Regions from separate parts of the Paenibacillus sp. FSL H8-0175 genome, predicted to be linked through region 2. Evidence: a T-box and tRNA genes for the amino acid it is inferred to sense, from the RefSeq annotation. Region 2 holds a T-box; the other holds one or more tRNA genes.
What was found. A T-box is a leader RNA that pairs with one kind of tRNA and senses whether it is charged. The one in region 2 lies ahead of pheS (phenylalanine--tRNA ligase subunit alpha), so its partner is inferred to be a tRNA-Phe.

Region 1: it has a tRNA-Phe gene. The T-box ahead of pheS (phenylalanine--tRNA ligase subunit alpha) is inferred to sense a tRNA for this amino acid. The anticodon was not compared.

The regions. Positions count from the first base shown of each region.
Region 1 covers NZ_CP150299.1:132,808-148,283, reverse strand. The annotation lists gene MHH46_RS00735 (ABC transporter ATP-binding protein) at 1-720, opposite strand, end outside; gene MHH46_RS00730 (CdaR family transcriptional regulator) at 832-1,926, opposite strand; tRNA gene MHH46_RS00725 (tRNA-Lys) at 2,076-2,148, opposite strand; tRNA gene MHH46_RS00720 (tRNA-Tyr) at 2,154-2,239, opposite strand; tRNA gene MHH46_RS00715 (tRNA-Phe) at 2,248-2,320, opposite strand; tRNA gene MHH46_RS00710 (tRNA-Asp) at 2,383-2,460, opposite strand; tRNA gene MHH46_RS00705 (tRNA-Thr) at 2,475-2,550, opposite strand; tRNA gene MHH46_RS00700 (tRNA-Val) at 2,583-2,658, opposite strand; tRNA gene MHH46_RS00695 (tRNA-Met) at 2,667-2,743, opposite strand; tRNA gene MHH46_RS00690 (tRNA-Ser) at 2,774-2,865, opposite strand; rRNA gene MHH46_RS00685 (23S ribosomal RNA) at 2,948-5,874, opposite strand; tRNA gene MHH46_RS00680 (tRNA-Ala) at 6,044-6,119, opposite strand; tRNA gene MHH46_RS00675 (tRNA-Ile) at 6,144-6,220, opposite strand; rRNA gene rrf (5S ribosomal RNA) at 6,267-6,383, opposite strand; rRNA gene MHH46_RS00665 (16S ribosomal RNA) at 6,508-8,065, opposite strand; gene MHH46_RS00660 (pro-sigmaK processing inhibitor BofA family protein) at 8,367-8,624, opposite strand; gene MHH46_RS00655 (DUF2508 family protein) at 8,667-8,918, opposite strand; gene recR (recombination mediator RecR) at 9,056-9,655, opposite strand; gene MHH46_RS00645 (YbaB/EbfC family nucleoid-associated protein) at 9,694-10,005, opposite strand; gene dnaX (DNA polymerase III subunit gamma/tau) at 10,053-11,822, opposite strand; RNA gene ffs (signal recognition particle sRNA large type) at 11,960-12,228, opposite strand; gene rpmE (50S ribosomal protein L31) at 12,346-12,543, opposite strand; gene MHH46_RS00625 (radical SAM protein) at 12,665-13,942, opposite strand; gene rho (transcription termination factor Rho) at 13,968-15,320, opposite strand.
Region 2 covers NZ_CP150299.1:1,963,691-1,979,166, forward strand. The annotation lists gene MHH46_RS08405 (sensor domain-containing diguanylate cyclase) at 1-1,056, opposite strand, end outside; gene MHH46_RS08410 (ABC transporter permease) at 1,470-2,642, opposite strand; gene MHH46_RS08415 (ABC transporter ATP-binding protein) at 2,639-3,337, opposite strand; gene MHH46_RS08420 (efflux RND transporter periplasmic adaptor subunit) at 3,334-4,794, opposite strand; gene MHH46_RS08425 (hypothetical protein) at 4,819-7,380, opposite strand; T-box leader at 7,646-7,931, shown strand; gene pheS (phenylalanine--tRNA ligase subunit alpha) at 7,992-9,026, shown strand; gene pheT (phenylalanine--tRNA ligase subunit beta) at 9,145-11,589, shown strand; gene MHH46_RS08440 (cell division protein ZapA) at 11,789-13,879, shown strand; gene MHH46_RS08445 (cupredoxin domain-containing protein) at 14,017-14,370, opposite strand; gene MHH46_RS08450 (GGDEF domain-containing protein) at 14,761-15,476, shown strand, end outside.

The sequences.
Region 1 (15,476 bases), 1.8 Mb from region 2:
TGTAGGGGATCCGATAAATCCAGCTACGAACAGGTTAGTTGGTTCATTGTACAACTCTTCAGGGGAAGCAGCTTGTTGAATGATACCATCATACATAACTACGATACGGTCACCCATTGTCATAGCTTCTGTTTGGTCATGCGTTACGTAGATACAAGTGGTTTCAAGGCGTTTAACCAGTTTAGTGATTTCAGCGCGCATTTGACCACGAAGTTTAGCATCCAAGTTGGAAAGAGGCTCATCCATCAAGAAGACTTGTGGATCACGTACGATAGCGCGTCCCAAAGCGACACGTTGGCGTTGACCACCGGAAAGTGCTTTTGGTTTACGATCTAGCAAATGCTCGATATCGAGAATTCTAGCAGCTTCACGTACTTTCTTGTCGATTTCATCTTTCTTCACTTTACGAAGTTTCAAACCGAAAGCCATGTTTTGGTATACGCTCATATGCGGATACAGGGCGTAGGATTGGAATACCATCGCGATATCGCGGTCTTTAGGTGCAACGTCGTTGACTACACGATCGCCAATGTACATTTTACCTTCGGAGATTTCTTCCAGACCAGCGATCATACGCAAAGTTGTGGATTTACCGCAACCGGATGGTCCAACCAATACTAGAAATTCCTTATCTTTAATATCAAGATTGATATCCATTACTGTTGCTTTATCTGAACCCGGGTATTTTTTGAAAATATGCTCTAAACGTACGCCTGCCATTGTATTTCCCCCTCGAGTTAATTATTGATTAATTGAAAAATTCTTTTTTCCTTGTACATTTATATTACCCTAGACGGGACACGGTGGCTATTTGTAACGTTCACAAAAAACCTATTTCCTTTTCGTCACTTTATACAAAAGCATAGTAAGCTTCACAATAGCAGCGTCCCCAAAGCTACGCACATCGGCACCCGTCTCCTGTTTTATCTTGTCCAGACGGTATAAAAGCGTGTTGCGATGAATATATAACTTCTTGGCTGTTTCACTTACATTACAATCCATCTCAAAAAACGTCTCCAGGGTCATCAGCATCTCTTTATCCGATAATACGGAAGAATAGTCGCCAATCTGTCCAAGTAACTGTTTACGCCGTGCATCAGGAATGCTGTTAACCAAACGTTCCAAATGCAGCTCCCAAGGTAAATGAATATATTCACCCACTTGGAAAATACGTCCGAGTACAATGGTCTCCCTCAGCAAGGCCACGGATCCCGTCAATCCCTTAACAGGGACTATAGCCGGAGCTACAGCCAAATGGAATACACCTACCCATTCGCTGGCTATCAGTTCGTGTAAGCCCATACTGGTCTGAGCCAGAATTTCATCTACACTCTCTTCTTCCTCATCCTTATCATCTCCGCCCGTGAGTAGTTCCTTCCGGGCCAATATTAACCATTCTTTTTCTTGAAGAGGTATAAGCAGAATTTCATTCTCAAAATAGCTGCGCAGCAGCTTCATTAAGGAACGATAAGTGATCTGCGGGCTATGTGCATTCTCACTGCTAAGTAGGAATGGAACCATATCTCCGAATAAACGTCCCTTTAGAGCCATCTCATCGGGTATCTCAGAGTCATTTTTCTCTTGCTCCAGTTCGGTGTTCAACCAGGTACCCAGCTGCCGAGCCTCCGCTTCCCCTTCTTCTCTAACCCCAGTAGCTTTTAGTGCAATTGCAAAGTTTCGAACTGCATAATTCACTAATTGTATTTCCAAAGAGTTAAGTCCATCCAATTCCACCCAGACAGCGGTTACACGTCCATCAGTCTCATATAATGGTGCCCAAAGATGACCTTCATGGATTACCGGCTGTTCTTGTGCTTCCAATCCCAGGCTAAAAAGAGAAGCTGAATGTTGCCTCCCTAACTGCTTGATTCCGGTTTTCTTTCCGGTGAGCTGCTCTAACTTTTTTCGCAATGTTTCGCTATCCATAGTCACCATACTCCACCACTTTTGCTCTTTTCGCCTATTTTAGCATATTCTCTAATATTATGTTAATCACTGCAGCAGCGCGCTACTATAATACGACATAAAAACACAAAAAAAGCCACCACCCTAAGGTGATGACTTTCTGTTTGGGATGAGCCATGAAGGACTCGAACCTTCGACACCCTGATTAAAAGTCAGGTGCTCTACCAACTGAGCTAATGGCTCATAAATGGTGGGGGATGATGGATTCGAACCACCGAACACGTACGTGAGCAGATTTACAGTCTGATGCGTTTGGCCACTTCGCTAATCCCCCAAAAAAGGTGGCTCGGGACGGAATCGAACCGCCGACACGAGGATTTTCAGTCCTCTGCTCTACCGACTGAGCTACCGAGCCATAAGATTACATGACAATTAAGCGGAAAAGTCTTACACTTCCCACTCATTTTGTGGAAAAAATGGCGGAACCGACGGGATTCGAACCCGCGGTCTCCTGCGTGACAGGCAGGCATGTTAGGCCAACTACACCACGGTTCCGCATTAATTAAAAATGGTGCCGGCGAGAGGACTTGAACCCCCAACCTACTGATTACAAGTCAGTTGCTCTACCAGTTGAGCTACACCGGCACGGTGTAAAAGCAATTCTAAAAAGATGAAAATGGTGGAGGCTGAGGGGATCGAACCCCCGACCCTCTGCTTGTAAGGCAGATGCTCTCCCAGCTGAGCTAAGCCTCCAGGTATTATGGTAGCGGCGAAGGGGATCGAACCCCCGACCTCACGGGTATGAACCGTACGCTCTAGCCAGCTGAGCTACACCGCCACAATAATTAGTATTGCTATGGATTGAAAATGGCGGAGAGAGTGGGATTCGAACCCACGCACCGCTTACGCAGTCTAACCCCTTAGCAGAGGGTCCCCTTATAGCCACTTGGGTATCTCTCCAAACGATATCAGTACCACAGCAATCCAAACAGGAATTTGACTCCCTGAAAACTGAATCCGAAACGAATCTGCATTCTAACTATAGGATAAGCCCTCGACCGATTAGTATTGGTCAGCTCCATGCATTGCTGCACTTCCACCTCCAACCTATCTACCTCGTCGTCTTCAAGGGGTCTTACTAATTGGGAAATCTCATCTTGAGGGGGGCTTCACGCTTAGATGCTTTCAGCGCTTATCCCGTCCGTACGTAGCTACCCAGCCATGCTCCTGGCGGAACAACTGGTGCACCAGCGGTACGTCCATCCCGGTCCTCTCGTACTAAGGACAGCTCCTCTCAAATTTCCTGCGCCCACGACAGATAGGGACCGAACTGTCTCACGACGTTCTGAACCCAGCTCGCGTACCGCTTTAATGGGCGAACAGCCCAACCCTTGGGACCTACTTCAGCCCCAGGATGCGATGAGCCGACATCGAGGTGCCAAACCTCCCCGTCGATGTGGACTCTTGGGGGAGATAAGCCTGTTATCCCCAGGGTAGCTTTTATCCGTTGAGCGATGGCCCTTCCATGCGGTACCACCGGATCACTAAGTCCGACTTTCGTCCCTGCTCGACTTGTAGGTCTCGCAGTCAAGCTCCCTTATGCCTTTGCACTCTGCGAATGATTTCCAACCATTCTGAGGGAACCTTGGAACGCCTCCGTTACTCTTTAGGAGGCGACCGCCCCAGTCAAACTGCCCGCCTGACACGGTCCCCGTACCCGGTAAGGGCACTAGGTTAGAACCTAGATACGATCAGGGTGGTATCCCAACGGCGCCTCCACCGAAGCTTGCGCTCCGATTTCTACGGCTCCCACCTATCCTGTACAGATCGTACCCAAATTCAATATCAAGCTGCAGTAAAGCTCCATGGGGTCTTTCCGTCTTGTCGCGGGTAACCTGCATCTTCACAGGTATTAAAATTTCACCGGATCTCTCGTTGAGACAGCGCCCAAGTCGTTACGCCATTCGTGCGGGTCAGAATTTACCTGACAAGGAATTTCGCTACCTTAGGACCGTTATAGTTACGGCCGCCGTTTACTGGGGCTTCGGTTCATAGCTTCGGGTTACCCCTAACCACTCCCCTTAACCTTCCAGCACCGGGCAGGCGTCAGCCCGTATACTTCGCCTTGCGGCTTCGCACAGACCTGTGTTTTTGCTAAACAGTCGCTTGGGCCTTTTCACTGCGGCCCCCTCGTGCTATTCACACTACCGGGGCACCCCTTCTCCCGAAGTTACGGGGTCATTTTGCCGAGTTCCTTAACGAGAGTTCTTCCGCGCGCCTTAGAATTCTCTTCTCGCCTACCTGTGTCGGTTTGCGGTACGGGCACCTTCTCCTGGCTAGAGGCTTTTCTTGGCAGTGTGAGATCATGACCTTCGCTACTATAATTTTCGCTCCCCATCACAGCCCAGCCTTAATGATGTGCGGATTTGCCTACACATCAGCCTCACTGCTTAGACGGACATCCATCAGTCCGCGTCACTACCCTCCTGCGTCACCCCATCGCTCATAGCGGATTACGGTGGTACAGTAATTTCAAACTGTTGTCCTTCGACTACGCCTTTCGGCCTCGCCTTAGGTCCCGACTTACCCTGAGCGGACGAGCCTTCCTCAGGAAACCTTGGGCTTTCGGCGGATCAGATTCTCACTGATCTTTTCGTTACTCATACCGGCATTCTCACTTGTGTAGTGTCCAGCGCTCTTTTCAGTACACCTTCAACCCCTACACAACGCTCCCCTACCCCAGATACATACGTATCTAGCCATAGCTTCGGTGGTGTGTTTAGCCCCGTTACATTTTCGGCGCAGAGTCACTCGACCAGTGAGCTATTACGCACTCTTTCAATGGTGGCTGCTTCTAAGCCAACATCCTGGTTGTCTGTGCAACTCCACATCCTTTCCCACTTAACACACACTTGGGGACCTTAGCTGATGGTCTGGGCTGTTTCCCTTTTGACAATGGATCTTAGCACTCACTGTCTGACTCCCGGCAATAAGTATATGGCATTCGGAGTTTGACTGAGCTTGGTAATCCTTGCGGACCCCGCACCCAATCAGTGCTCTACCTCCACTACTCTTATACCGAGGCTAGCCCTAAAGCTATTTCGGGGAGAACCAGCTATCTCCGAGTTCGATTGGAATTTCTCCGCTACCCCCACCTCATCCCCGCACTTTTCAACGTACGTGGGTTCGGGCCTCCAGTGCGTGTTACCGCACCTTCACCCTGGACAGGGGTAGATCACACGGTTTCGGGTCTACGTCCACATACTAATTCGCCCTATTCAGACTCGCTTTCGCTGCGGCTCCACCTTCTCGGCTTAACCTTGCATGTTAAACGTAACTCGCCGGTTCATTCTACAAAAGGCACGCCATCACCCATAGATCGGGCTCTGACTTTTTGTAAGCACACGGTTTCAGGTTCTATTTCACTCCCCTTCCGGGGTGCTTTTCACCTTTCCCTCACGGTACTGTTTCACTATCGGTCGCCAGGTAGTATTTAGCCTTAGCAGATGGTCCTGCTGGATTCATACGGGGTTTCACGTGCCCCGCACTACTCGGGATCCGTCTCGGAGAGAACACAGTTTAGGTTACAGGGCTTTTACCTCTATCGCGGGCCTTTCCAGACCTCTTCACCTACCATATTCCTTTGTAACTCCATGTGAGACGTCCCACAACCCCTAAGAGCAAGCTCTTAGGTTTAGGCTGTTCCGCGTTCGCTCGCCGCTACTGACGGAATCACTATTGTTTTCTCTTCCTCAGGGTACTTAGATGTTTCAGTTCCCCTGGTCTGCCTCTACATTTCCTATGTATTCAGAAATGAGTAACTGCGAATTACCACAGCTGGGTTTCCCCATTCGGACACCCCCGGATCAAAGCTTGCTTACAGCTCCCCGAGGCAGTTTCGTTGTTCGCCACGTCCTTCGTCGGCTCCTGGCGCCTAGGCATCCTCCGTGTGCTCTTATTAGCTTAACCTTGATTCTTCCGCAGGAAAATATCATACGATGACATTCTCTTTGGAATCATCTCACTAATAACATTTACTTGTTTGCACAAGTTGCTAAAAGATGTTCTAAAACGCAAATTCGTTTCGGTATCCAGTTTTCAAGGATCAAGTTGAAAAAGTTATTCATTTAAAAATTTATGGTGGAGCCAAGCGGGATCGAACCGCTGACCTCCTGCTTGCAAGGCAGGCGCTCTCCCAGCTGAGCTATGGCCCCATAAAATTACTCTATAGTGTTATATGGTGGGCCTTGGTGGACTCGAACCACCGACCTCACCCTTATCAGAGGTGCGCTCTAACCAACTGAGCTAAAAGCCCATATAACATATATAACATTGTGAATCAACCAATGAATTGGTTGTCCGCTTGGCAACGTCCTACTCTCCCAGGACCCTTCGGTCCAAGTACCATCGGCGCTGGAGGGCTTAACGGTCGTGTTCGGGATGGGTACGTGTGGAACCCCTCCGCTATCGCCACCAAACGCATACGAAAGAGACTTGCTCTTTCAAAACTGAACACGAGTGAGTGTTCGAACCCGAGGGTTCTATCGTGGAAGCTAAGCTTCCGATTTGAATGTTCTCATTGCAGAGAACGATTCTCCATAGAAAGGAGGTGATCCAGCCGCACCTTCCGATACGGCTACCTTGTTACGACTTCACCCCAATCATCTACCCCACCTTCGGCGGCTGGCTCCCTTGCGGGTTACCCCACCGACTTCGGGTGTTGTAAACTCTCGTGGTGTGACGGGCGGTGTGTACAAGACCCGGGAACGTATTCACCGCGGCATGCTGATCCGCGATTACTAGCAATTCCGACTTCATGCAGGCGAGTTGCAGCCTGCAATCCGAACTGAGACCGGCTTTGATGGGATTGGCTCCACCTCGCGGCTTCGCTTCCCGTTGTACCGGCCATTGTAGTACGTGTGTAGCCCAGGTCATAAGGGGCATGATGATTTGACGTCATCCCCACCTTCCTCCGGTTTGTCACCGGCAGTCACTCTAGAGTGCCCAACATTACTTGCTGGCAACTAAAGTTAAGGGTTGCGCTCGTTGCGGGACTTAACCCAACATCTCACGACACGAGCTGACGACAACCATGCACCACCTGTCTCCTCTGTCCCGAAGGCCGCTGCTATCTCTAGCAGATTCAGAGGGATGTCAAGACCTGGTAAGGTTCTTCGCGTTGCTTCGAATTAAACCACATACTCCACTGCTTGTGCGGGTCCCCGTCAATTCCTTTGAGTTTCAGTCTTGCGACCGTACTCCCCAGGCGGAGTGCTTACTGTGTTAACTTCGGCACCAAGGGTATCGAAACCCCTAACACCTAGCACTCATCGTTTACGGCGTGGACTACCAGGGTATCTAATCCTGTTTGCTCCCCACGCTTTCGCGCCTCAGCGTCAGTTACAGCCCAGAAAGTCGCCTTCGCCACTGGTGTTCCTCCACATATCTACGCATTTCACCGCTACACGTGGAATTCCACTTTCCTCTTCTGTACTCAAGCCACCCAGTTTCCAGTGCGACCTCAGGTTGAGCCCAAGGTTTAAACACCAGACTTAAATAGCCGCCTGCGCGCGCTTTACGCCCAATAATTCCGGACAACGCTTGCCCCCTACGTATTACCGCGGCTGCTGGCACGTAGTTAGCCGGGGCTTTCTTCTCAGGTACCGTCACTCCGGTAGCAGTTACTCTACCGGACGTTCTTCCCTGGCAACAGAGCTTTACGATCCGAAAACCTTCATCACTCACGCGGCGTTGCTCCGTCAGGCTTTCGCCCATTGCGGAAGATTCCCTACTGCTGCCTCCCGTAGGAGTCTGGGCCGTGTCTCAGTCCCAGTGTGGCCGTTCACCCTCTCAGGTCGGCTACGCATCGTCGCCTTGGTGGGCCGTTACCCCACCAACTAGCTAATGCGCCGCAGGCCCATCCCTCAGTGACAGATTGCTCCGTCTTTCATTCTTCTCTCAGGAGAAAAAAGAAATTATCCGGTATTAGCTACCGTTTCCGGTAGTTATCCCAGTCTGAAGGGCAGGTTGCCTACGTGTTACTCACCCGTCCGCCGCTAAGTTATTTTGAAAGCAAGCTTTCAAAATAACTCCGCTCGACTTGCATGTATTAGGCACGCCGCCAGCGTTCGTCCTGAGCCAGGATCAAACTCTCCAATTAGTATTGAAAAGAGCGATATGCTCATTTTGAAACATCTGACGAGAAAATTAATTCTCTAATTTGGATTTCACTTACGTGATTTCCCACTCACTCGTTGTTCAGTTTTCAAAGATCAATGTCTCATCTTTCGTCGTCGTTGCTTGTCAGCAGCGACCTTTATAATATATCACAGCGCCTTTGTTTTCGTCAAGCATTTTTTTAATTTCTTTTTTTGCTTGACCATTTCAGCAAGTTGTTAATCAACAGCTTGTCCAAACGGGCGAGACTTAATGTATCATATTTTTCAAAGCCACGTCAAGCATTAAAACAAAATTATTCTTAATCCGAGTAACATCACCACGCCAGGAAGCCCAAGAACCGTTACTGCGCCTATAGTTGCAGGGTTCAAAGGGATATACACCTGCGTGAGCAAACCTGAGAAGTTCACTACATATATCCCGAGTGCAGCCAATACCAAATGAACCCCAAATAAACTTAGCCACCCAAAACCCAGCTTTTTTCTAAATACAACTAAAATTAATAAGATAACGGATAATATCAATACGCCCATAGCTATCATTCTAAGCATGTAGATCCCCCTTATACATTTATTTATAAGCCCTTATATTTGACTGCTGTTCAACCCCAAGCTTTTTGCATGTTTGAGATGTATCTGATATTTACGTTCTGCGGCCTCCAAAATATATATTGCGTAATCTATCTGATCCTGTCCCAACGCCTCGTCGAACATCAGGTACGCCCTCTCCCACTCTGAATGCGCCTTACGGACCTCTAAGAGGGTTTCCCATCCCTCACTTTCCTTTTCGCCTTGTTCCTTATCCACTCCCCACCACAGCTCTCTCCACCATCCCATTTCAATTCCTCCTCAGAATAATTTTGATGCAAAATACACATCTCGTTATTCTCATTCATATCGGGATAGGGACAAACTTAGAACAAAAAAAAGGAAACCCGAGGGCTTCCTTTTTGAAAAATACCACTATAGAGCTGCTAGAATAGCTCGCGACGGCCTTCCAACGCTTTGGACAAAGTAACTTCATCAGCGTATTCAAGATCGCCACCTACAGGCAAGCCATGAGCTATCCTGGTGATTTTAATCTCAAACGGCCGAACAAGACGAGAAATGTACATCGCCGTTGCTTCTCCCTCAATGTTGGGGTTAGTCGCCATTATAAGCTCGCTTACTCTCTCATCACTCAGACGGGTCAATAATTCTTTCAGGCGAATATCATCAGGGCCGATACCCTCCATAGGTGAAATAGCACCCTGAAGAACATGGTAATATCCATTAAACTCCTTGGTTCGTTCTATAGCCACCAAATCCTTAGAGTCTTGAATCACACATATCACTGAAGGATCTCTAGTTTTGTCCTGACATATCTTACATGGGTCCGTATCCGTAATATTACAGCAGACCGAGCAATAGTGAAGATTGCGTTTGACGCTTACTAGCGCTTTTGCAAAATCAATGACTTCATCCTCTTTCATGTTAAGCACATGAAAAGCTAACCGGGCGGCTGTCTTCGGTCCAATCCCGGGCAAACGCGTAAAAGCATCGATCAGCTTAGCTAGCGGTTCGGGATAATACAAATTAATAATTCTCCTTTAGACTGAAGTGGAGTGGGCTATTAGAACAAGCCTGGGATCTTCATTCCACCAGTGAATTTACCCATGTCATTGTTAGCAAGCTCTTCAGCTTGAGTCAATGCATCATTTACAGCAGTGATTACAAGATCTTGCAGCATTTCAACATCTTCCGGATCAACGGCTTCCGGTTTAATTTGAATAGACAGCAATTTTTTGTGGCCGTTTACTTGAACAGTAACTACGCCGCCACCTGATGAACCCTCAATAACCTTGCCTCCGAGTTCCTCTTGAGCTTTAAGCATTTGCTCCTGCATTTTCTTAACTTGCTTCATCATTTGGTTCATATTATTCATACATCGTCTCTCCTTTGGAATGCGCAATTAGCGCTAGTATGTTTATATTACTCTTTTATGACAACAAGGTCTTCTCCAAAAAGCTGGATAGCCTCATCAATCCAAGGTTCAGGTTTAGCTTCTGCAGTATCGTGTTCATGCTCCAATTGCAGTTCTTCTTTGCCAGTCTGTCCCACAGACTTCTGGGCAGCTTCATTCCAGTCACGAAGCATCATGGTTACAAGTCTATAAGGTTTTCCTAGACGCGCTGCAAGCACACTCTCAATAACCTGTCTGTTTGCCGGCTTCTCAGTAGTATCGCGGTGAATCGTGTTCTTGAATGCAACAAGTACCGCATCCTCCATAATCGATACTGGCTCACCGTCTACAAACCATGCATGAACCGTTACCTTTTCCTCTTTTACTCCCTGCAGGACAAGGCTCCACTGTTTATAGACAGCTGCAAAATCGGGACTATCCTTACCAGCAATAAACCTATCTACGTTAGGAGGCATTTTCGAGGCTGAAGAAACCCGCGGTGTTGGAACCGCGTGCGATTTCGGTGCAGGAGCACCATCACGCCCTCCTCCGGAAATACCACCGGATTGCATTGCCTGTTCCAGCTTCTTCTCCAGTGCTGCGATCTGTCTTTTGAGAAGATCCAGTTCACCAGAGTCAACGCTCGAATGATTCGCGCTTACTCCGGCATTTGTTTCACCTAACGGAGCAAATGCGGCGCTCTGACTTACCTCTTGCTGCAAGCTGCAAAGCTTCATCAGCGCCACTTCAAACAGTGTCTGAGGATGTGTTGCGTATTTCATTTCACCTAGGTATTTATTGATTGTATCTACAATCTGAAATAGACGCTCCCGAGAAAATGCGGTGGCCATATCTTTAAATTCAGCAGGATTCAGCACCCTCTCTGTTAATTGATCGGCCTCGGGTACCATCTTAATCATCAATAAATCACGGAAATAATACATGAGATTCTCTAGGCATTTATCTGCACTTTTACCTTCATGCATAAGCTGCTCAACGAGCTCCAGAAGAAGACCCATATCACCTTCTAATATGGCAGTGGCAAGACGTGCAAATTGCTCGGAGGGAATTCCCCCTGTCATTCCTAACACTTGCTCGTACGTAACATTACCATCTGTAAAGGATGAAATCTGATCCAGCAAGCTCAATGCATCACGCATACCACCATCAGATAGACGGGCAATATACTGCAATGCGTTGTTATCCGCTGTAATCCCTTCCTTCTCACAAATAGCAGTCAGATGGGCGGTCTGTTCTTCTAACGCCACTCTACGGAAGTCAAAACGCTGACAACGGGAAATTATTGTCGCCGGCAATTTGTGAGGTTCCGTTGTCGCAAGAATAAACATCGCATGTGACGGCGGTTCCTCCAAAGTCTTTAATAGAGCATTAAAAGCTTCTGTCGTCAGCATATGCACTTCATCAATGATATACACTTTACGGCGCACCTCGGTAGGTGCATACTTCACCTTCTCACGCAGATCACGGATCTCCTCTACGCCCCGGTTTGATGCCGCATCTATTTCCTGCACATCCATTACATTACCCGCAGCGATTCGCAGGCAGGATGGACATTCGTTACAAGGTTCCGGACCTGGCCCACGTTCACAGTTAACCGCTTTAGCTAAGACTTTAGCAGCACTTGTCTTACCAGTTCCCCGCGGACCGCTGAACAGATAGGCATGCGAAACCCGCTGTTCACGAATTGCGTTCTGCAGCGTTTGGATAATGTGCTGTTGTCCAACCATGTCTTGAAACGACTGCGGCCGCCAAGCACGGTACAGCGCGATATGTTCCACTATGCATTACCCTCTCTTAAGCTGCCGCTTTCCCGGCATTTGTCGCAAATTTATTATACTATATTCATCGGCTATTGACCAAAAACAAAAAGCATCTTTGCTTGTGGCAAAGATGCTATGATAAACAGAATTATAAACCGTGCACCTGTTATTGATGGCTACGATCCAAGCGGCACCCCTACATGACTGCTCGAGTTAGGCCACCCTCCGGCACAAGAGTAATCTTACTTATGGCTGCTTCCTTCCGGACCTGACCAGGTTCATAAGCACTCATTGCGGAGGACCCAACTGTCAACACAGCCCGTAGGAACCAAGGCCTCACATCGATAGCACCTCTAACAGGAATTCAACCTCGCTACAGCGGATTGCGAGTTACAGGGCACCGCTACCTCCCCGTCTAGCACGGCGAAGATAAGTATAGCTCACGCTCGGACAAAAATCAACTCCAAGACATAAAATGAGCCCCTCAGCTATACAACTGGGGGCTCAATCTAACCGTTAAGCCGCAAAGCGACTGTTCAAATTAGATACCATATTTCTTCTTAAATTTATCAACGCGACCGCCGGCATCCAAGAACTTCTGCTTGCCAGTGAAGAACGGATGGCAGTTGGAGCAAATTTCGACACGAAGCTCTTGTTTAACAGAGCCAGCTTCGAAAGTGTTGCCACATGCGCAGGTTACCTTAGTTACATTATACTTTGGTTGAATTGCTTCTTGCATTTTGAATTTCACCTCTCATGCCCTAAGCCTCATGCGGACCCAGAGTTATATGATTACACTGTGGTATTTTAGCACGAAATATCAAATTGGGCAATATGTTTCATATTTACATTTTAGCTGCTTAAATATTGATTCCCCGCCGCTTAGCCCGCGCCATATCTGCTGGTGGCACATGTGTATAAGAGCCTATAACTACATCCGGCAGTTCATCGCGGAAAATATCAAGCATCGTCTTCATCCCAAGGATTTCACCCTGGGCAGGAGGAATCAACTCTAAATAACTCTCCGGGTCAATGTTTAGATTGCGCATCTGAATAAGCTTAAGATCAGTACGTCTTACAAACTCCAGCATCGCTTCAATCTCTTCTTCGCGATCAGTCACTCCAGGGAAGATCAGATAATTGATCGATGTGTAAACCCCCTGCGAAGCAGCGTATTTCAAAGATTTTTCTACATTGGCCAATGTATAACCGCGTGGTTTGTAATAAGCATTATAATGGTCATCAAGGGCACTGATTGTGCTGACACGCATCAAATCGAGCCCAGCATCAACGATTCCTCGCATATGATCGCTTAATCCCGCATTGGTGTTGATATTGATATAGCCCATATCAGTAATCGAGCGCACTTCACGAATAGCTTCTATAATAAGTTTTGCCTGCGTGGAAGGTTCCCCTTCACAGCCTTGTCCAAAGCTGATAATCGATTCAGGCGTCTTTAAATGTTCCAACATAACTTGTGAAATTTCGTTGACCGTAGGCCGGAAATTCATCCGAGTCTGCGGAGATACAAAGCCGCTATCATCAGGTTGCTCAGAAATACAGCCAAAACATCCAGCATTACATGAATAAGAGACGGGTACACCGCCCTCCCAACGCCCTAAAAAGGTATTGGAGGAAGTCAGGCATTCATAGCCAAGCGCACAGTTAGAAAGATGCTCATAGAGGCGGTTATCAGGATATTTGGCTGTCATCTCACCAACACTGACTTCAAGATCTTCTTTGTCACAATTAAGTGGATTCCATTTCTCTGGATTATCGGTAGGGTCTGCCGCAACATAGAACCCGCCATCCTTCCACACTACAGCCGAATACCCAAACAGAGGAAGCTTATAAGACTTATCTGTCTTCACATAACCAGGAAGACATAGACGAGTGTAGCCTTGCGGCAGCAGCGCTCCGACAGCCTGCGAACCTTCCGGCAAAGACATCATTTCACCCGTCTCAGGATTCATACCCACAGCACGTGTACTAGGCAAGCCCACGAGCGTAGCACCTTCTGGTAATGGAATTAATTCTTCCTCCAGCATTTCAACAATCATATCCCCACTACGGGCTAGCCCGTACAGTTCAGGATGATCATATACGTTTCCTTGCCCGTCGGCATATACCAAATACATGTTAGTCTCCTCTTATTATCAATTCTCAAGTTGTAGGTACTGAAGGTGTCTTCGCCCGTGTGGTACGACGAGCAGCTGTACCGCTGTTGGAGGTGCCTCCGTTACTTGCAGTCCCGTTTGGTGTTGTTTTTGCCCCAGCAACGTCAAAGGATGCCAAGAACTCAGCATTAGTCTTCGTATCACGCAGCTTTTTGATGAATCCCTCCACAAAATCGTAGGACTCGTTCATATTTTTGCGAATCGCCCAAATCGTATCCAGTTCTTCTTTGCTCAAGAGCACTTCTTCGCGACGTGTACCTGAACGACGAATATCGATAGCTGGGAATATCCGGCGTTCCGCCAATTTGCGGTCCAAATGAAGCTCCATATTACCGGTACCCTTAAATTCTTCATATATAATATCATCCATACGCGAGCCAGTATCTATTAATGCTGTTGCCAAAATAGTTAATGAGCCGCCTTCTTCCACATTCCGTGCAGAACCAAAAAACCGCTTCGGCCGGTGAAAAGCCGCCGGGTCAATCCCCCCGCTAAGTGTACGTCCAGATGGTGGAACCACCAGATTATAAGCACGCGCCAGACGCGTAATGCTATCCAAAAGAATAACTACATCCTTCTTGTGCTCAACTAAACGAAGTGCCCTTTGCAACACAAGCTCAGCCACTTTAATATGATTCTCTGGAAGCTCATCAAACGTCGATGCAACCACTTCGCCTTTTACAGAACGCTGCATATCGGTTACTTCTTCAGGACGTTCATCAATCAGCAATACAAAGAGCTCAATCTCAGGATTATTAGTGGAAATACTATTGGCAATTTCTTTTAAGAGGAGCGTTTTTCCTGCTTTTGGAGGTGCTACAATCAAACCCCGCTGCCCCAAACCTACAGGAGCGAGCAAATCCATTATTCGGGTAGACAAATGAGTAGGGGATGTTTCAAGCGGTAGCTTGTCTTGCGGATAAAGTGGTGTTAATGCTGGAAAATGAAGACGCTCCGCTGCACTAGCAGGGTTCTCGCCATTAACGGCATTGACTTGAAGCAGGCCAAAATATCGTTCATTTTCTTTTGGTGTCCGACATTTACCAGACACAAGATCTCCGCTTCTGAGATCAAACTTACGAATTTGTGAAGCTGAGATGTAAATATCTTCAGCACTGGGCAAATAGTTAATCGGCCTAAGAAACCCATAGCCCTCAGGCAAAATTTCTAGTACGCCTTCCATAAACATGAGACCGCTCTGCTCTGCCTGTGCCCGAAGGATCGCAAAGATCAGTTCCCGTTTCTTCAGCTGTCCGTAATAAGGGATCTGGTATTTCTTGGCCAGCTTATATAACTCGGTCAGCTTCATTTCTTCCAGATCGGAAATTTGAAGATCCATGTAATAACCACCTATTCAATTTTTAAATGAGTTCTTCCTAGTCTATCTACTAGGCAAAAATATGATTCTATTAAAATGCTCATTAGGTTAGTATTACCCCAAATGGAAGGAAATATGCGGTTTGGCCGCAAATTAATACTCCTTCCAAGCGGGATA
Region 2 (15,476 bases):
TTCGTATTGTTTTCGCTGGGTAATTTCCCGAGATAACAGCATAAATTGTGCTGGAAATTTACGGCTGCCGAGAACAGGTGACACCTTAGTTTCAAGCCATACCCACTGACCTTCTGCTCCGCGCATGCGCAGTTCAGAAATGCGCGGAGTTCCCTGAACAACACTTTTTAATTTAGCCCAGGCAATTTCCGGTTCACGTATGTAGTTGGATAACGGATCTCCTTTTTTAGGCACATAGCCTAGAATACTGGAGTGTGAGGGAGAAGCATATAGAATCAACCCGTTGGGATCCGTCAAAATAATGAAATCAGACATGGTTTCACCGATAAGCTGATAAAGTGTTTGTTCTTCCAGCATTTCATTCTGGAGCCAGATGATTTTGCGTCCAAGGTAAATAATAACTAGGAGAAACACAAATAAGAGAAGTGAATAAAGAGAGAACAAAGCGCTTTTTTTATCTCCAAATCCATCCGTTACTTGCAAGGCGTAGTTGCCAATCAAGTCCTCTGCTTGATCGAGATGTGCCCTAGCTTCATTGAATTGCGAGTTTAGGGTGAGCGCAGAATATGAATCTGGGTTCCAGCTGCTCTTCGTCCGTTCTGTTATTAGCGTATACCCTGAATTTTTCCATTTGATAATGGTAGTTTCGAAGGAGCTGAGCTCGTTTTTTAATTCGGAAAGGATAATTCCACTTTGTTTCATATCACTGTAAGGGTTTTTTATAGCGTTGATATTAGATCTTGCTACACTTATTCGTTCCTGCGCTTGAAGATTATTATCTATAAACTCCTTAGTGAACTGTTCACCTTCTGCGGCTGTTAGGTTTGGACCCATTGCGATTTGCAAGGCTACAGCGGCTTGATGCAGATCACGATCCGCGCTCAGTATGAGCTTAGAGTTCTGATATATATCATCATAAAGAGAATCTGACAATCTATTAATCGTGTAATTTAAATAGAGTAGCGAGGCGACGCTGATCCCAACCAGAAGGACGGAGATTGCAGCGAAGACATAGAATAGTTTGCGTGTTACCTTGAACTCAAAGAATCCTGCCACAGTCATCTTCTCCCTGTATAAGATGATTAAGAAAATCTATTGCTGCTTAAGTAGAACCTGCAGAACGCAATCTATGGTCAGGCGTAATTTAATTCATTCACTGATGTTTGAAGGTGCTTTTGGGATAAAAGAGGTGTTGTATACATAGTGGGAAAACATAGGAAAGTGTACGTGTGAGTAAATGGTAGTTTCTAGTATATCAAGTATATAGGACGTGCTGCTTATAGAGCAATCTTTACTCAGATAATAATCAAAATGACAAAATTTAAAGTTTAGTGTATGGGCCTATTGAATTATCTATATTCAAACCGATGGTTCCTATTACCCAACTCGAGCATAAATGATACCTTTTACAGCTGCTGAAAAAAACTGCCCTTAGTCATCTTAATGACTATAGGACAGCTAATCATTCATTATTCGTTACGCAGTGCGTGAATGGGGCGAAGTCGTGCGGCTTTGTTCGCAGGCATCATTCCAAAAATCACGCCGATGAGTAAGGAGAAAATAAAAGAAATCAGTACCATATCCCAAGCAATGGAAACTGTAAGTGCTGAGTATTTACCCAGCAGCCAACTGCCCGCGATACCAATGCCGACCCCAAGCACCCCACCCAAACCGCTGAGCACGATGGATTCAATCATGAATTGAGCGAGGATATCGAATTTTTTGGCACCAATTGCTTTACGGATACCAATCTCACGTGTTCTTTCATTGACAGATACGATCATGATGTTCATGATTCCGATGCCGCCGACAAAAAGTGAGATGCCTGCTATGCCTGCAAGCGCCATGGAAAGTGTATCTGTTGTGGAATTGACAGTTTCCAGCATTTCCTGAGAATCAAACACACTAAAAGCATTATCCGCATAATTGAATTTAGCATCAAGCGTACTTTCCAGTTTTTCTTTTGCAGCTGCTACAGTATCTGCTGAAGTTGTCTTAATGGTGATGGAACGGACGCCTTTACTTTTTAATTGGCGTTCTGCAGTGCTTATAGGAATTAGTATGATATCGTCGTTGGAACCACTTAGACTGGAGCCTTTTGTTTCTAAAAGCCCAACGATTTTATAGCTAATTCCGTTTAACTGGACCTTCTGCCCTACAGGATTGTCTGTACCGAATAAATCTTCGGCCGTACCTGAACCGATCAACGCTACCTTTTGCCGGTATTCGTTATCAATATCAAGCAAGAAGCGGCCTGCCTGTACATGAAAATCCTTTACCTCCTCATAAGAGGGGGTGATTCCTTCTACAGTTACACTAACGTTGTCTGTTTTATTCTTGGCTGTAGCATTGCCGCTGATCACAGGAGCTACATTTGCTATACCCTCTATATCCCCTAGAGCAAGGGCTTCCTCATAGGTGAGAGAGGTAGTCGCCCCACGGCCAGTAATGTTTACAGTGAGTTGGTTTGTGCCTAGTCCGTTTAGCTGCTCTGTGATCTGTGAAGTAGTTCCTTGCCCAACAGAAACAAGAATGATGACCGAAGAGACTCCAATAATAATCCCAAGCATCGTTAAAAAAGCTCTAACCTTACTGCTGTTGATGCTCTTCAGGGCCATTCGCATGCTTTGGTACAATTTCACCCCGCATTCCTCCGATCTTCCACGAGGTTGCCATCCTGAATACGAATAATCCGCTCCGCTTGTTTAGCTATTTCCAGATCATGTGTGATAAGGATGATGGTATGTCCTTGCTTATTTAACTCACGTATCATTTGCATGACTTCCTGTCCCGTCCGTGTATCCAGTGCCCCGGTTGGTTCATCGGCAAGTAGAATAGGGGGGGATCCCGCCATAGCCCGGGCAATCGCTACTCGCTGTTGCTGTCCTCCCGAAAGCTCAGAAGGGCGGTGATGCATCCGATCCTCCAGCCCTACTTTAATGAGTGCTTCCTGTGCTAGTTGTCTTCTTTCCCGATGGGAGAGGCCACGATAAATCAATGGCAGCTCCACATTTTCAATGGCTGACAGCTTGGGGAGCAGGTTGAAATTTTGAAAGATAAAGCCGATCTTCTCATTGCGGATCGTTGCGAGCTTATTGTCGGATAACTTGCGAACCTCTTGTCCATCTAGAAGATAACTTCCTTCATCGGAGATATCGAGGCAACCAAGCATATTCATGAGTGTTGATTTACCAGAACCGGAGGGACCAATAATAGCTACGAACTCCCCCAGATCAATTGTAAAGGAAAGGCTATTTAAGACCGTCATGGTTTCTCCGGCCATTGTGTAGCCGTGGGACATGTCGTGAACTTCGATCAGAGGTGCTGAAGCACTCATCTGCCGCCACCTCCGCCACCACCTGGTGCGCTGCCCATACCACCAGCGCCACCTCCGGTGAAGCCGCCACCCCCACTAAAGCCACTGCCGCCGAAGCCAGCGCCACCCATACCGCCCATACCACCTCTAGTTTCCGTTTCCGTGCTGGTTGTTCCGGTTTTCGTAGAGATTACGGTAGGGATGATCACCTGGTCCCCTTCATGGAGTCCGCTGACAATTTCAATGCTGCTCTCATCATGGAGACCCACTTCGACAGTGACCATCTGTCCTGAGCTATTGCCGCGATTTCTTCCACCGGCAGCGCCGCTGCGAGCGTCAGGAGCCCCGCTGGGCATAGCGCCGCCGCGAGCATCAGGAGCCCCGCTGGGCATAGCGCCGTCGCTAGCGTCAGGAGCCCCGCTGGGCATAGCGCCGTCGCTAGCGTCAGGAGCCCCGCTGGGCATAGCGCCGTCGCGAGCGTCAGGGGCACCGCTAGGCATTGGTACTTGGCCCTCGCCAGCAGTTTTGGAAGTTGTGACTGAACCCGCTGCTAGAGGAATAGAAACTGTGTATTTTCCGTTTCTTTCTTGTACAGCTTCAATAGGTACTGTTAATACATCCTTTTTCTCAGCAGTGGTTACTGAAACTTCCGCAGACATTCCAACAAGAGCACCTTCGGAGCTTGTTAGACCTATGGTAACATCGAAGAGGGAAACACCGTTTGAGGCGGTGCCCTCATTAGCTATTTTCGTAACCGTTCCCTTGAATTCCGTATCAGGCAGAGCATCCAATGAAATAGTGGCAGGCATCCCTAGCTTTACAGTAGGAATATCAAGCTCATCCACCTGCACAACTACACTTAAATTAGCATAATCGGTAATGTCGATGAGTTCAGAGCCGTCCATGGCTTTTTCGCCGCTTGCAATATTAACTGTCGTTACAGTTCCATCAATAGGAGCCGTTAACGGATCAGGAGGAAGCATATCTTCTTGGATAGAAGCTATTTTTTCCTGTTGCGCCGAAATGTCGGTTTTGGCCTTTTCAATCGAACGTTTGGCATTGCCTAGCTCATCTTCTGATGCACCTGCCACGGCCAGCTTCTTATATTGCTCCTGCTTGTCCTCAAGATCGGTCTCAAGCGAGGCAAGTGAAGTTTGCTCCTGCTTGAGATTGTCACTCAGATCATTGCCTTCAAAGGTAATCAAAGTCTGGCCTTTTTTCACGAGATCGCCCTCTTTGACAAGAACCTCAGCTGCCGTCCCGCTGTCCTTCGTTTTTACTTTACCAGTTTCTGTAGCAATCACGGAGCCGGCTCCGGATACACTAACTACGATATCGCCCTTTGTAACGGTAGCTGTATTAATAGGCACTTCAGCGGCTTGACTGTTCTTATCAGGTAACAATGTATAAACCAGCATTCCTGCTGTGGCTACAACTACTACTCCAAGAGTCCAGAACACTATTTTTTTCTTCTTCATTTCTATCCTCCATAGCTCATCATATTAATTGCCGGATGTATTGCTGGTGTCTGGATCTGTGCCAGAAGTAGAGTTGCTGTTCGAAGTCGTTGCTGCCGCCTGATAAGTGACAACATAGGTTTGTGTTCCCAACAGATTTCGATGGCCTTGGAATTCGTCGTATAGATTCAACCGGATTGCGCCGCCACCCAGTGTTTTGTACAGGCTGCTTGTGAAGGTTGTGGTGTACGACTTGAAGTTACCTAATTGTAGATCTGTGCCAAGTGTTAATGTTTTTTCCATGCTTTGTCCTAAGGGGTCAATCAGCTCCAACACCAGTTTGTGCTCGTAGGTGCCTGATTCATAAAGCGTGCTGGCTGACATGTTGTAGGTTAGTGCAGTGCTGAGCGTATCTTTACCAGCGGTGACGGTGGCGACTGCATTTGTAACGGATAGGGTATAAGGAAACATTTCCACGTTCAAAAGATTGCCTTTGGGCTCCACTCCCAGCTGGTTCAGTCCAAGTGATACCGTATTGATATAACCCGTCGATTGACCGCCAGGAGCGGTAAGCTTGCCTTCAGAAACACCCTCCCCGATGTATAGGACAAGGTTCGCTGGATCTATACCGAGAGGGAGCTTACTCCAGAGGGTGACCAGACTTTTTCCGTTAGGACTGGTGGAGGTTTTGGACTGGGTGACTTCGGCTTCATAATATTGATTGTCTTGTGTTTTGTAATAGGCTACGAGTTGAGCCTGTTCGGATTTACGCGATTCCTCACTGTTCATTTCTAGTTCTGTGTACAAGAGATTTGAATCTGTACCTGGGTACACGAGGGTCCGGCGTACAAGTAATTCCGCTTTTTTACCTTCAAGCTCAAGATGGAAAGAATTTTCAGCTGCAACACTCTGTACCCGGCTGTCCAGTTGGGTAGTACTTAGAGAAAGGAAGTTAAGCTTACTTTCACCTGAAGTTTCTTGCAGGGTGATTTTTAATTGATTGAAAGTATAGCTATAAGGAACATTGGCTACGACATACACAGCAGCCGATTCATTTGGACCGAGGATGGTTTGCGTACTTTCTGAGACAACCTGGGAAGTGCTGCTGATGTCACTTTCTCCAGCTTTGACGACACTTGTAAGCGCAGGAAGCTGAACAGAGGTTGATTTAGTGTTGCGGATGTTGATTTTAGCTACGATCTGGTCTTTGTCGGACCAAGGGAGTCTTTGAATGTTTGCAATTTTGACAACAAATGTACCGTGACTGTTCTCAATGGGGTATTCCGTGTCCTGCCAATTGTTAGTTTGCAGCGTGTAAGGGATCTGATAATAGGCGGTAGGAAAAATGATCTTGCCTTCAGCAGCCGGCTCAGTCATTTGCAGCTGCAATGTTCCTTGATTGAGTGTGAGTGGTACATCTGCGCTGAGTTCAATAATCTTTTCTTCAAGCGGTTTCAATGTTAGGCTGGCAAAATCCTTCGTATCCACCGGAAAGCTATACCCTTCAGCGGCTTTAATAGCAAGTTCATAGGCAGGCACATTCACCGCTTTGTTGCCGCTATTTTTGATGCGGAACTGTAGTGTCCACTTTGCGTTGCCATTGTCAGCATAGACGTTAGCCGTTTTCAACTGTGTTTCGACTGTATTATTGCTGATTGTAAGCTTCTTCGTGACATTGCTGGCTACGACAAGATCCGGTGTTGTTGCAGCGGGGAGATTGTAGGCGACAACCGGCAAAGCTATTTTTAATGAGGCATCTTCTCCGGCAAATTGCAGCGCCATGTTGTCTGTCTTCATATAAGAAGGGATTTCCGTCAAATAGTAGATCGTCTTCTTTTCCTGAGGCTGTACTTTATAGCTGGTGCTGGTGTCATCAAGTGCGAGTTCAAATACAGATCCTCCAGCGGAAGCGAGGTATCCTTTAAGTCCAGTATCACTGAGTACCTTGGTTCCTTGATTAGTGAAGCTAACGCCAACCTTGGCATAGACCTTACCGTTATATTTATAAATTTGCAGGCTCTCTGCCTTGGTGGTTACAGGGAGATTGTTTAGGGTGATCTTTTTACTCTGCCCTCTGGCGACAGCTTGTGAATATCCTGTTGGTACGGTGAAGTTCCCTAGCTTTTTTTGATAATCGGTGGTGTTGAAGTCCCATCCGTACAATGAAATTTTGACCCCGTTTAAAGAGGTGGATTTGCCGATGTTTACATAGTAGGTGATAGATTGACTGCTTTTCGCGGCAATGGATTTGATGGTTGCACTGCTGGTAATAGGGCTTCCTTGAATAACTGTACCGCCGCTAGTAGTTACTTTGGAGAAAAAGTCCACCAGATTGAGGCTAGCGTTGCTTCCATTAGAGTAGCTGAGTGTGTATGTAAGAATATTTCCGCCATCCTGAGTTAATAAGCTGACATCCGTCAGCTTTGCGCTGATGTTAGTCTTCAAGGCTATGGAGCCTAGTTTATCCAGAGCGGATACGGAAGCTGTTGTTGCTATTTTGGTGGATGTAGTCCCGGCCCAAGCGGTATGAGCTCCATACGCTGCAGATTGGCTAAGTACAGCTGTGCTTAGCAGCACCGCGGCTACTTTTATTCTCCGTACATGCATTTGATTTCCTCCCAATAGGATAGTTAATAGTCTGCGAAGGTGCACCCGAGTGGATAAGCAAGCCTTCCTAGTAATGGAAATTATCAAGCTCCGCTGAATGTTAGCTGAAAAAAAGTTGGAAAAATGGCTCTGAAGCTTAAAGCCAGCTTAAAAGAAGATAAAAATTAGCCTAATTTTGTCCAGCTTGTCAAAACGACAGATTTTGCATATAATAAAGAGACATATCTCTTGTAGTAAAGAGATACCTGACAATTAGCATGAATTGTGAAATGCAGTGATGGAGAAGAGTACACAGTGCCTGACTTACAGGGAGGAGACGCCGCGGATTGAGAGCGTTTCTAAGAAGCAGAGCTGTCGAAGTTCACTCCGGAGCAGTTCCCTGAATTCCTTAAGTTGTCTAATAGGGAAGGGTAGGGGATACCGGTCACAGACCGTTATTTCTGTATAAAGTGAGATAGGTATCTGTCCAGCCAAAAGAGGGAATGAAGCTCTTAAGGGGAACAGATCAGCTTGTCTAACAAGGGTGGTACCACGGTCTTTTCGTCCCTTACCGGGAGGAAAGGCCTTTTTTTGTTGAACTAGACAATGATTGAAGGGGGCTGTACACGGCCATGAAAGAGAAGTTGGAAGCATTGAAGGTTGAAGCGCTGGCTAAGCTGCAGGAGGTTATGGATCCGCAGGTACTAAATGATCTAAGAGTGAAGTATCTCGGTAAAAAAGGTGAGCTTACAGAGGTTCTGCGCGGTATGGGAGGACTTAGTGCTGAGGAACGTCCGGTAATCGGGCAAGTAGCGAATCAAGTTCGCAGTGCTATTGAGGAGATTATCGGCGCGAAGCAGGAGGCTTTTCAAGAGCAGGAAACCCAGCAACGTCTGCAGGCTGAAAAAGTAGACGTAACCTTACCGGGTCGCCGTATGCAGCAAGGGGGCATTCACCCGCTTAGCAGAGTCGTACAGGAGATTGAGGATATTTTTATCGGCATGGGCTACCGTGTAGCTGAAGGTCCGGAAGTAGAGACCGATTATTATAACTTTGAAGCTCTAAATCTGCCTAAGAATCACCCGGCACGTGATATGCAGGATTCTTTCTATTTAACGGATGACCTGTTAATGCGCACACAAACCTCGCCGGTACAGATTCGTACTATGCAGGCTATGAACGGTGAAGCTCCGGTAAAAATCATCTGCCCGGGTAAAGTATTCCGCCGTGATGATGATGATGCAACGCATTCCTTCCAGTTCCACCAAATCGAAGGTTTGGTCATTGGAAGTAACATTCGAATGAGTGATCTGAAGGGCACCCTGCAACAATTTGTGCAGGAGATGTTTGGACCGAATACAGGCATTCGTCTTCGTCCGAGCTTTTTCCCATTCACTGAGCCAAGTGTTGAAGTAGATGTAAGCTGCTTCAAATGTGGCGGCGATGGCTGCAGACTATGCAAGCAAAGCGGATGGTTAGAAATCCTTGGCGCAGGTATGGTGCATCCAAATGTACTGAAAATGGGTGGCTATGATCCTGCTGAGTACAGCGGCTTCGCTTTCGGAATGGGTGTAGAGCGGATTGCGATGCTTAAATACGGCATCGATGACATCCGACATTTCTATAGTAATGACATGAGTTTTGTGAAGCAATTCAAGGGCGTTTAGTTTTTGTGGGCGCGTTGGCTGATAGTGGCGGAGAATGGCTTTGGAGTGTTCTCCCACAGGAAGCAGCGCGAACGACAGTGAAATAAATACATCTGAAACATAAAGGAAGTGAGCGGATATGAAAGTATCAACCGGATGGTTGGCTGATTATACATCGATTGAAGGAGTAACCGCCGAACAGCTAGCGGAGAAGATTACCGCTGCCGGCATTGAGATTGACGGCGTAGAGCGCCGCAATAAAGGCATTTCCGGCATCGTAACCGGCTATGTGAAATCAAAGGAAAAACATCCTGATGCAGACAAGCTGAACGTATGTATCGTGGATGTGGGCCAAGATGAGGAGCTACAAATCGTTTGCGGCGCAAAAAATGTAGCTGCAGGTCAAACTGTACCTGTAGCAATGGTTGGCGCTAAGCTGCCAGGACTGGATATCAAAAAAGCCAAGCTGCGCGGTGTCCTGTCGCAAGGAATGATCTGCTCGGCCAAAGAATTGGGACTGAATGATAAATTGCTTCCAAAAGAGCAACAAGAAGGTATTCTTGTGCTGCCTGAAGGGACAGAGATTGGTCAGGATATTTCCAAGGTCCTCGGCTTAGATGACGAGATTCTGGAATTCGATCTGACTCCGAACCGTTCAGATTGCCTCAGCATGATTGGTGCTGCTTATGAAGTAAGTGCAATTCTTGGGCGTGAAGTTAAATTACCTGATCCAAAAAGCGAAATGATTGAGATCAGTGGTCCTGCTGCGGATTCCATTTCCGTCAAGATTGAAGATGAAGAATACTGCAGCCATTATGCAGTTCGTTATATTGCAGGTGTTAAACCTGCACCATCACCGCTGTGGATTCAGAATCGTCTGATGGCTGCTGGGGTTCGTCCAATTAATAATATTGTGGACATTACCAATTATGTGATGCTGGAATATGGACAGCCGCTGCATGCTTTTGATGCAGATAAAGTACAAGGTGGAGAACTCGGCGTTCGTCTTGCCCATGAAGGTGAAGTTTTGGTTACACTTGACGGTCAAGAGCGTAAGCTAGAGCCGCAAATGCTCGTTATCGCTGATGGAGTAAAAGCTGTAGGTCTGGCCGGAGTAATGGGTGGACGGGATACAGAGGTTACTGCTGAGACGGTAAACCTTGTTCTGGAATCTGCTAAGTTTGATGGAGGAACGATCCGTAAAACCTCGCGTCAATTGGGACTTCGCTCGGAAGCCTCCCTTCGTTTCGAGAAGGAAGTGGATCCAAGTGCAGTTATTCCTGCATTGAACCGTGCAGCCGTACTGATTGCACGTTATGCTGGCGGATCGGTCCATGAAGGCATCGTGCAAGCAGGAACTGACGCTGTTCAAGAGAAGGTTCTCACCTTGTCCTTAGAGAAACTGAATCGTTATCTGGGAACGGATTTGTCCTTGTTGGAAGTGAAGACATTGTTTGGCCGTCTACATTTCAAATGTGGAGATACCGCACAAGGGCTGATTGAAGTTCAAGTCCCAACCAGACGTGGCGATATCAGCTATGATGTTGATCTTATTGAAGAAATTGCCCGCCTGTACGGGTATGACAATATTCCAACGACTCTAATTGAAGGAATTACAACGCCAGGAGCACTAACTCACAAGCAAGCGCTCCGTCGTGAACTGCGTCGCCTATTGTCACATGGCGGTTACCAAGAGGTGATGGGTTACTCCTTCATCCAGCCGCAACAAAGCACAATGTTCCCTGAGTTATCAGAAGGAGCAGTAGCGGTGAAGCTGGCTATGCCGATGAGTGAAGAACGCAGCGTATTGCGTACCAGCCTTCTACCACAACTCTTGGATATTGCCAGCTACAATACCAATCGTCGTCAAAGCGACTTGGCATTGTTTGAAATCGGCAACGTCTTCTTCACGGATGAAGAACAGTTGACTCGTCAGCCACGCGAACTGCCGGTGCTGGGGCTGCTGCTTAGCGGAAGCTTAACAGTGAAGCAATGGAATGTTTCGGCACAGCCTGTGGACTTCTTTGATTTGAAGGGTGCGCTGGAAACGGTATTTGCTCATTTAGGGCTGACCGATAAAATCGTCTATGTAGGAGATAGTCCAGAAGGATATCATCCTGGGCGTTCCGCGTCGGTATATTTACTCGGAAACGAGGGTCGTGTGAAGATCGGAACGATGGGACAGATTCATCCGGATCTGCAAAGACAGCTGGATCTGGTGGATACTTATGCGGCAGAAATTTTATTGCAGCCGTTATATGAAAGTGCGCAAAGCCGTTTGCAATATAATGAGCTTCCGCGTTTCCCAGGAATGGAGCGGGATATTGCTGTGGTCGTGGATTCCGCTGTACCAGCGGGCGATCTGCTAGCTTCCATCCGCGATAACGGAGGTTCTTTGCTCCAGTCCGTACAGGTATTTGACGTTTATACTGGTGGTAAGCTGGAGAATGGAAAGAAGAGCATCGCGATCTCACTGCTGTATCGTCATAGTGAACATACACTGACTGATGAGGAAGTAGGAGAGGTGCATGAGAAGGTATTAGCATCTCTTCAACAAACTTTTGGTGCAGAATTAAGAAAGTAGCAGGAATTGTGTAAAGCCGCAGCGAATCCATTTAGAAACTGAGATTCGCTGCGGCTTTTTCTAGGTAGAGTGCAAAGCGGAGAATATCAGCCATAATCTATTGAATATTAGGGATTTTGCCAAATGCTTACCAAAAAAGCTACAATAGAAGAAGTGAAACTAGCTTAGAATCCGCACACATACAAAGGAGGGCACAACTGTGGCTATGGACCGGACACGTGTCGCCGTGGAGATATACGGAACTTCCTATAAACTCGTCGGAAGCAGTACTGAATATATGAAACAAGTGGCCCGTTATGTTGATGAACATATGCGCACGATTTCTAAATCTCACACCAGACTGGACACACCGCGTATAGCGGTGCTTGCAGCTGTACATATGGCGGAGCAGGCTATTCAGGTTCAGGACTTCAAAAATGAACTAAACATGATGACAGGTGAACGCAGTGAACTGCGATTGGAAGTATCTCGCCTGCTGGAGGTACAGCGGGAGCGGCAAGAAGAATTCGAGCGACTTGAAGCTGCGGCCAAAGAAGAGGCTGGGCGACTGATTGCTGCTGCGGAGGAAGAACGTAAGCGGCATTTGGAGATTCAGGAGAATGAACGCAAGGTACATGCGGAACAGCTTCAGGAGGCAGTGCAAGCTGTGGAAGCTGCACGCAAGAAGCTGGAAGAAGAATTGCTTGAGCGTGAGATAGAGCTGCAAGCACTGCGGACAAGCTACGAAGAAGAGCAGGCAGCTAGTCGTGAACACCAGCGGCAGGAACTGGCGAAGGCGGAAGCCATCCGCTTGCAGCAGCTGGAGGAGCAGAAGGCTGCTCATCTGCAAGAGCTGGAGAACATCCAGGAGACGCTGACCAAGGAGAAGGCAGATACGCTGTCTGCTCTGCAGCTTGAGCTGACCGAGACCAAGTCAACACTGGAGGAAGAGCTTGAGGTTACCAAGTCTACATTAGGTAAAGAACTCGAAGATACCAGATTGACGCTGGGTAAGGAGCTTGAGGATACCAAGTTGACCTTAGGTAAAGAGCTTGAGAGTACCAAAGCGAAGTTGGGCAAAGAGCTGGCGGAAGAACGTGAAGCACTGCAGCGGGAACAAACCAAGAATAAGGAACTGCGGCAGTCACAAGGCACTCAAGAGCATAGACATAAGCAAAATATTCAAGAGCTGGAGAAACAGCTGGCTGAGCTTCGTGGTGGGACAGGGCAACTTCAGTCCAGATTACGTGCGGCTGAAGCCAGTCTTAAGAGTGAGCGAGATGCAAGACAGACGCTTCTTGGACAATATGAAGCGATTGTTAAACGTGAAGAACAGCTCAGTGAAGAGCTTCGCACGGCTACTGAGCTGGGCACACTGTTGAATGAGGAGCTGGAAGAGTTACGCCAGCGTTATCAACAGTCACAGAATGAAGCTACAGAGCTAAGAGCGTCACTACAGGAGACGAGTGAAAATCTGCACCGTGTTCAGGAAGAGCTTGCGGGATCAGCAGCAGAGGCGGCTAACTGGCAGGAGCTTTCGGATAAACGCATGGAAGATATTGGTGAACTGGAAATGAATCTGCTGGAGTCTGAGGAGAAATCCGTGTTGCTCCAGAAAGAGATCGACACGCTACGTGGGCAAGCCGATGGATTAGTACAGCAGCTGGATCAGGAGGTTCAGCTTCGTACAGATGCAGAACGCGAAACAGCGGTACTTCGGGAGCAAGGTGTGCAGGCTCAGAAGGAATTGTCTGCGCTTCGTGTTCGTTATGAGGAATTGATTGCTCAATACGACGATGTACTGCAAGAAGGAGAACGCCTGCAGGAAAGATATCAACTGTTGCAGGAAGAAGGCGAAGAGGCAACACGACGCTTAGAAGAGTTATCTGAAGCTAGTCGTGAAGCTGCTGCTACTGTTGCTGAGCAACAGGAAGTGCTGAAGGAAGCAGAGGCGTACGGAGCTTCCTGGAAGCATAAGTACGAGGAACTATCCGATCAGCAGCTGCAGTGGACGGATCTCGAAGCGAAGCTGCGTGAGGAGATCGACATTTGGCAGCAGGAAGCCGGTGAGGCTGAAATGAAGCAGGAAGCTATTGATCGTGAACGTAGCGAAGTGCTTCAGCAGCTAGGTGAAGTTGGTGAAAGCTATGAAATGGTTCAAGGACAGCTTCGTTTGTTGCAGCTCCAGTTTGAAATGCGTCAGGAAGAGCTTGACAAGCTGACAGATGAGCATCGTAACCTTAAAGAGGAATATGCCAAGCTACAAAATGAATATAATGAATGGATTCAACTGATCGAGCAAGACAGTTGAGTGCCGGATGCAAGTAAGAGAGCTGACCTGATGAGTAGAGAGATCTATTTCGGGTCAGCTCTCTTTATTAATGAGCTCAAATTAAAAAAACAGCCGATCTCAGGGGGATCCCTAATAATCGGCTGTTTATGTGTAATCTATTCCACGATGATTGTAGCTCTCATTCCGCTATGTCCGGAGCCACACATAATGGAGCAGGTCATTTCGAAAGTTCCAGCTTCCTCGGGTACGATCACCTTTGAGGATTTTTTTTCATTAAGCTGCAGCTCGAACTCTGGAATAAGGATACCGTGATTGCCGTCATCATTTTTAAAAATGATTTTGACGGGAACACCCTTTTTTAGATGATATTCTTCCTGATCAAAGCTGTAATTTGTAGCTGTAATTATGAGTTCTGTTTCTGCCTCGATTTCCGGCTCCGATGTGTTAGTATTGCCAGCAGCACTATCATTGTTGTTCCCACAGGCTGTAAGTGCTATAACGAACACCATTGAAAGTAGAATTGCAAATTTTTTAATAATCTAAATCCCCTCCCAAGAAGTCCAAGCATAGTGAAAATGTGACAATTATGTAGACATCATAACTTAAAATTTAAGTAAGCGCTTTGATGAAATGTGAAAACTATGTGAACAGGCAGACTGTTCAAACTTTGTCGTAAATTGCAAAAAAATGATGAAAATATAACTAAAATTTATTATAATGAAAGCTATTACATTAACGTATAAAAGTAGGGGATACATATTACAAGTATTAATGATGCGCTAAGTACGGAGGTTTGGCACCGTAGAATCTTACAAGGCTATTGGATGGTAGTCATTCTTTTATTAATCTCACAGTTGCTGTTTTTGTCGAATATTGACCGACTCCAAATAAAAACAACCATGGATACGAATCTATGGCATTTATTTATAGCCTGTAATTTACTAATTGTGATCCTTATGATTACTGCGGAGCTGTGGCTGCGTTATAGTAAACAGTCCCCTAAATATGGGGTGGTTAGCTGCGGGTTTTTAGTGTCCTACCTTATGTATTTTGTATTAGAGCCTTTTGTTGACGGTGCTCAGATGACACTTATGATGCCGATTATGGTTGCTCTTATTTATTTTGATCGTAAGCTCCTGTACATAATGGGGTTATTTAGTATTGTGTTTTATGCCGGGGTATATTTTGGGTTGGAACGGCCATTCCTACATAAACCGCTGCTTGAATTCTTGATGGTAGAGTGTGTATTTTTGGTATTTGTGCTGATGGCTATTGCAGTAATTATTCGTGCTCGTGAAGCGCGTATTAATTTAGAAAGATTAACCAAGGCGGGCCAAGATCTAATGGTGGAGAGGGCTATTTCGGATAAGCTGCTGAAGATAGACGCACTCACTGGACTCTATAATCATAAAACCTTTCATGAATATTTGGATTCATTATTGGAGCAATGTGAAAGCAACAACCTTCAGCTACAGCTGGCTCTTTTCGATATTGATAACTTCAAGCAAGTGAATGATACCTACGGACACAGGGTTGGAGACCTTGTACTTAAGGTGATAGCGGACAAGGTAGGCGGCATGATTGAGTTAAATGATTTTGCGGCTAGGTATGGCGG